One region of the Paenibacillus sp. TSA_86.1 genome, then DNA from elsewhere that is predicted to be linked to it. Evidence: a T-box and tRNA genes for the amino acid it is inferred to sense, from the RefSeq annotation. Region 1 holds a T-box; the other holds one or more tRNA genes.
The links. The T-box of region 1 lies ahead of ACUTVW_RS21425 (valine--tRNA ligase). A T-box ahead of a tRNA ligase gene usually reads a tRNA of that ligase, here a tRNA-Val.
Positions count from the first base shown of each region.

Region 1 (3,422 bases):
AGGAGTTAAAACATTTTATTCCTGTCGAAATTACCGTGCCATTGAACCGGGTGAGATCCATTGATGATATTTCGATTGAAATTGAAAATTTCGATGTAGATCTGTTATCCAGCCGGAGTCTGAATATCACAGGTGTATTATCTCTGCGAGGCATTGAAGGTTTCCCGGCAGAAGAACCGCAGGTATGGTCGGCAGATGAATTCACGGTTGTTCATTCGCCTGAAGCTCAGTCGGATAACAGGGAGAGTGAATTGCATCAGACCGAGCCGTTCGAGCTGTCGGAACAAGCCGGGCTGCGCAATGAAGAGAACGAACTGGCAAATGCAGCCGAGCTTGCTGCGTATGGTTCTCCAGAATTAGCTGATTTATCTCCAAGGGGTGAGCAAGAATCGGGGGTTGAAGAGCTCTCGCAAACTTACTGGAACCAGGCATCAGCCGAGCCGTTAGCATCTGATGTTATCTCAACGGATGAAGCTGATGAAAACAGATTGCCTGATTCAGGTTCAGGTGAGGAGTTTTTAACATCACAAGCATCGAATGGAATAGATGAAGCACCTTCACCAATCTCGTCATTCATGGCTGAGACGGCTGACAGGTTGGCTTCGTATCCTGAATCCGAGCCACTGCTTCCGATAGAGGATGAAGCCTCGGCATGGCCTGAACCTTCAGTAGATAGCGTATCCAAGAATCCGGGATCATGGAGTTCAGACGCTTCGGTGCAGGAGCGTTCTGAAGCAGCATGGAAGCCACTTGAGGAAAATGCGCCTGAGGTATGGCACTTTGAAGAATCGCGGTCAGGTGGCCCGCAAGGAGAACAGCTGCTTTCTAATGCTTCCACCCAGACGCAGACTGAGAATTGGCAAGAGGTATTTGCAACATCTGAATCGGCTCAGTCAGAAGAGGGGCGTTCTTCGCTGGAAACTGCGGAGGAAGGTATCTTTCTTCCGAGTGAGGGGGCTATTCCTGAAGCGTTAGCCGAGGCGGAAGACAAGCCGGAGCTTAAGGTTGCTTTTGGCAGTAAGAAAGAATCATCACGAAGAGAAGAAGAGGGCGTGGGCATTTCTTCTCTCTTATCATCCGGCCGTGCCGTCCGTGAAGTTGAGGGCGAACGCAGCGAGGACATTCCCGCTGGGATTGTTACAGAAGAGGATAGCCATGGAGAAGATGTGGAATGGAAAAACCTGTTTCTGGGTACGATTGTAGATCAGACGCCTTTCCGCAAAGTCAAACTGTGCATTGTTCAACGTGAAGAAACACTTGATGCTATTGCAGACAGGTACCAGCTGAGCACCAGAGAACTTCAGTTATATAATCGATTGACCGAACAGGTTGTTGAAGAAGGACAAATTCTATATATTCCTTAGTCAAACTTACTAAGGTAATCCTAGTTTAAACTACCCGTAATCCTTTGCCAGGATTACGGGTTTTACTTGTTTTTTAACATTACAGTTGTCCGATAGCCTGGTTCCGCTACTGCCAGGTTGACTATCACGCACGAGCAAGGTATGATGTGTTTAGGTTTTTTTGAATAATGACGTGGATCGGGAGTAGTAGACAGTATGACCTTTCAGAGAGTGGAATTGATACGCTGTGAGATTCCGCAGGAACCAACTGATCGAAGTCGCCCGGGAGTTGCCTGTTTGAGCACTGGAGGTGGATGTTTTACATTCATTAACTTCAGAGGTAGGATGGGCCGGTCGCAGCCGTTATCTGCTTGAAGTGTCACGCAAGATCCGGAGGATATATGGTTATCCTGCTGTCAGCGTGAAACAAAGGTGGTACCGCGAAAGCTAACCTTTCGTCCTTTGATGGATGAAAGGTTTTTTGGTTTTTTTAGCGATGATGATGAAGTAACGGAGGAATGACACATGTCTGAACAAAAAAAAGCAACAACAGAAATGCCGACTACTTACGATCCGAAGGCTGCAGAGGACAAATGGTACTCCACCTGGACGGAGCGCGGATATTTCCAAGCAGGTATGCGCAAGGATGCTGAGCCGTACACTATTGTAATTCCACCGCCAAACGTAACAGGGATGCTTCATATCGGGCATGCGCTGGACTTCACACTGCAGGATATCCTTATTCGTACGAAACGGATGCAGGGATACGATGCGCTGTGGTTGCCAGGCTCTGACCATGCAGGGATTGCGACCCAAACGAAGGTAGAACAGAAGCTGCGTGAAGAGGGATTGACGCGGTACGATCTGGGACGTGAGAAGTTTCTGGAGAAAGTATGGGACTGGAAAGATCAGTATGCTACGACCATTCGTCAGCAATGGGGTAAAATGGGGTTATCGCTGGATTATTCGCGTGAACGTTTTACACTGGATGAAGGTCTGTCCAAAGCGGTCCGTAAAGTGTTTGTACAACTGTATGAAAAAGGTCTCATTTACAGAGGTAAACGCATTATCAACTGGGATCCGGTAAATCGTACGGCGCTCTCAGACATTGAGGTTGAATATAAAGAAGTTCAGGGACATCTCTACCACCTGCGTTATCCGCTCAAAGACGGCAGTGGTCACATTACCGTAGCAACGACACGTCCGGAAACCATGCTTGGTGATACCGCTGTTGCCGTTCATCCTAAGGATGAGCGTTATGCTGACATGATCGGCAAAACCCTTGTACTGCCAATCATTGGACGTGAAATTCCGGTCATCGCAGATGATTACGTAGACAAAGAGTTTGGCAGTGGCGCGGTGAAGATTACTCCAGCACATGATCCGAATGACTTTGAAGTAGGTCTTCGTCATGATCTCCCACAGATTACAGTGATGGATGAGACTGGAACGATGAATGCTGAAGCCGGCAAATATCAGGGACTGGATCGCAGTGATTGCCGCAAACAAATTGTGGCTGATCTGAAAGAACTGGGTGTTTTAATTAACATTGAAGACCATATGCATCAAGTTGGGCATAGTGAGCGTACAGGAGCGGTAGTTGAGCCCTATCTGTCCACACAATGGTTTGTTGAGATGAAACCTCTCGCAGAGAGAGCGATTCAGAAACAAAAAAGTGGAGACGGTGTAAACTTTGTACCCGAACGTTTTGAAAAAACGTATTTGAACTGGATCGAAAATGTTCGTGACTGGTGTATTTCGCGTCAGCTTTGGTGGGGACATCGTATTCCTGCCTGGTATGATGAAGAGACAGGTGAGATTATTGTCACTGCTGAAGACCCAACCACGATGCCTGAATATGCAGGACGTAAGCTGAGACAGGATGAAGATGTCCTGGATACTTGGTTCAGCTCTGCGCTCTGGCCTTTCTCCACACTGGGATGGCCGGAAGAAACGGAAGATTTGCAGCGTTATTATCCAACGAATGTGCTTGTAACCGGATATGACATCATTTATTTCTGGGTGTCCCGCATGATCTTTACGGCACTGGAATTCACCGATGAAATTCCGTTTAAGGAT
Region 1 covers NZ_JBQZGE010000014.1:26,550-29,971, reverse strand. Annotated here, with positions in the region: gene ACUTVW_RS21430 (LysM peptidoglycan-binding domain-containing protein) at 1-1,364, shown strand, start outside; T-box leader at 1,529-1,809, shown strand; gene ACUTVW_RS21425 (valine--tRNA ligase) at 1,869-3,422, shown strand, end outside.

Region 2 (3,422 bases), on a different contig from region 1:
CAACCCAGTCCTATACGAAAACCCCAGCCTACGGGTACCGCAGTAAAATATTTTACTGATTATTAAATACGTTATTAGAGCAAGATGAAGCGTGGCAAACTCCGGCAAAAGGTAAGCAAAAACGCCAACCCTGGTGGATTGGCGTTGTATTTAGCAAGTCTTTTTAGAAATTCGGAAGCTGGTCAAGGTTGTTGGTCGGGTCACCGTCGGCATCGCCACGAATATACATTTCTCCATCCTTGCCTTTGAATACATTAACACCAGCGATTTGGCCCGCCTGCACTTCGTTCAGAGCCTGTTGGTAATCCAAAATACGGCCTGAAGATGTCTGGAAGGCGGTAAGGTCACCGTCACCATTTTTCTGCACCGCTGTGAATGTCTCGCGTGTTGTCTGATCCATCATGTCACACTCTCCTTCTATGACCAAATGGGAATGGGTTTACCCCGTTAGCCTGTCCAAATTGGCGAGAAGTATGCACGAGTTGCATGTTTATCAGGAACCAGTTGAACCGATGTAGAGCTATGCTACGAGATTACAGACTTTTTCTCATACGAACGTGCAGAATATCGGCATCATAAAAAGGTTCTTCCGAAATGACTTCATAGCCAAGTTTATCGTAAAATTTCTGAGCCTGACACTGGGCATCCAGCAGGGAGTAGGTTAATCCAAGCTCACGAGCGAGTTCCTCCATCGCTAACAGGAGCACACGTCCATAACCAAATGAACGATAAGATTCCAGTACAGCGATTCGCTGCATTTTGGCCGTATCTTTGCTGTAATAGATCAGACGGCCTGTGGCAACAGCCTGTCCATCGGTATGAAGTAACACGTGATGCACATCTGGACTGATGATATCATATTGATCAATCTCAAGCTTTTCAGGCACTTGCTGCTCAATGACAAAAACCTGACGGCGAATCTCAAGCGCTTGCTTTAATTCTTCTTCTGTCGTGACATAACTAATCTCAGCTGCCAAATTCGATTCCTTCTTTCTGCTCCATGTGCGGCAAGTTCAGACTGCATTATACAAAAAAATGCTTTTCCTGTATAGTTAAGTTTGGTACATATTGGGACTGTGGAGGAGGAATAGTCATGGGAATGGCGGCTGTTATGACGATTACATTAGTCTTGTCGGCAGGCATGATCGCTTTGTTATACTACGTGACCAAGAAGGCATATTCTCGCAAATGGGATGAAGAAGAGTAACGGAGCACCTTCTAAAAAGGGATATGGTCACGATATAGTCAATTCGTAAATGAACTAGTGTTTTAAAGCCTCGTAAGAGATACACATGCAGATCTGTTTCTTATACATGGTTCAGCTCTATTATTTTGATTAATGCAAAATTTCGCTGTTACCCTGAGGGGAGTATACCTCCTGAATGACTGATTTAGAATAAACATCGAGCCATACAGGTAGCGATTCATTCTGTTGATTAGGTTGCTGCATTTGCTGAAATTGTACAGTATGCTCGTCTCGCTCCAGCCCGCAGCCAGTTAAAGCACAGACCAGAAGCAAAAATACAGCCGAATAAGCTGTATAAATAGTATGCTTGGCATTGCAATGTCTATTTTCGGGTTTATTATGAAGATGTATATCGACCAATTTTCTGGCCATTTTTTTGATAATCATCATGCATTCTCCTCATGCGGATATGGTAATCTTTCCATTATTGTGCTCCAATCCGAATGATTTAAAACCAGAATTATGGATTGACAATGAACACGTTTACTTGGTATGATACTGTTACTTGATTGAACGAAACCTAATATACATGATCTGTTAGCTCAGCTGGGAGAGCACTATCTTGACAGGGTAGGGGTCAGTGGTTCGAGCCCACTACAGATCATACACGAGAAGCCTTGCGTAGCAAGGCTTCTTTTCTTTTTTCTACACTAGATGGTCGATTTAAATGAGTTTTGGGGGACGTGCTGGGGGAGAAACCAGATGAGGAGATACGTTGTGCTGTCTATTCTTAAACAAAATTTAAATGAAACCTAAATTTAACGTAAGGTTGATCTCTTATTGTTATATGTGAACAACATACAGCAAAAGGAGAGAGAACATGCACACTCTTAAAATCAAACCCACTAATATTATCAAAAAGGTTATGTTGAGTACGCTCGTGGTGACACTTGCGGCGTCCCCGTTAATTCATACCACTCATGCTGCCCAATGGAATTCATCCATCCTGGCTGCTGATTGGGAGACGGCACAAGTAGCTTCCAATATGCAACAAACCTCTCGCATACCACAAGCGATGTCTCAGGAGCAATCCCCGATCCAATATCAGATCAAAGCGCGTCTGGATGAAAAAGACATGACCCTACAGGGAAGTCAGACAGTGACCTACCGGAATACGAGCAAAGATCCGCTCAAAGAGTTAGTTATGCATACCTATGCCGATGCTAATCGATCCAAAGCAACACAAACGATTATGTATACAGGCCAGAATGAGCAAATAGCCAAAGAACACCCAGAGAAGAAAGCGTCAGATTTCTTGGGAGGCATTGATATTCTGGAAGTGAAACAGCAAGAAGAGAAGCTTCTTTTCGATAACAAAAATCAGGCATTAAGCGTACAATTGAAGACACCTTTGCAACCGGGGCAATCTGTTACCTTCCAAGTGGATTATCGGATCGACATTCCTTATGGCATGCAACGAATATCGTATTACAAGGATCAGATCAACGGAGCACAATGGTTTCCGGTGATGTCTGTGTATGACGAGATTACACATCAATGGAACAAGACGCCGTATAGCACTTCATTCGAGAGTGATTTCTACACCTCATCCGACTTTAAAGTGGAGCTTAATGTACCTGAGTCATACGAAGTAGTTATGCCGGGTGATTTATCCTCCAAAAAAAGTACTGAAGATGGCAGAAAAGTGGTTACGTCGTACGCCGGGAATACGAGAGAGTTTGTGTTTTTTGCCGGTCCTAATCTAAAGGTAGAACGTGAGATGCGTAATGGTCTTACCGTGGAATATTTTTATTCGGGTGATGATCCTGCCAAAAAAGCTGCGGTGCACAAATACATTGATTATGCATTTAAAGTCATAGCGTTCTACAGTGAAAAATATGGTGAATATCCGTATCCCGAATTTCGTGTCATCGAGACTCATGTGGATGGCTTTGGCGTGGAATATTCAAGATTAATACAGATGCCGGAGCGTGCCGCGGGGTTATCACCTGAAGATGATACCACGTTTATACATGAGATTGCACATCAGTGGTTCCATGCTTTAATTGGGAATAACTCAGAAACGGAGTCATTTTTGGATGAAGGTTTTGCCGATTTCTCCACGGTGTATTTTTTAGAAAAGCAGGGAAATAAGCTAGGAGGATTCAGATCGATTCAGCTTGATCCGTCACCTATTGATCTATCCATTGCTTCAACAAATGAACAAGTAGGAGAA
Region 2 covers NZ_JBQZGE010000008.1:136,091-139,512, forward strand. Annotated here, with positions in the region: gene ACUTVW_RS17010 (hypothetical protein) at 1-66, shown strand, start outside; gene ACUTVW_RS17015 (DUF3892 domain-containing protein) at 164-400, opposite strand; gene ACUTVW_RS17020 (GNAT family N-acetyltransferase) at 534-977, opposite strand; gene ACUTVW_RS17025 (hypothetical protein) at 1,337-1,636, opposite strand; tRNA gene ACUTVW_RS17030 (tRNA-Val) at 1,778-1,850, shown strand; gene ACUTVW_RS17035 (M1 family metallopeptidase) at 2,067-3,422, shown strand, end outside.
Region 2: it encodes a tRNA-Val, which carries the amino acid that the T-box ahead of ACUTVW_RS21425 (valine--tRNA ligase) is inferred to sense. The anticodon was not compared.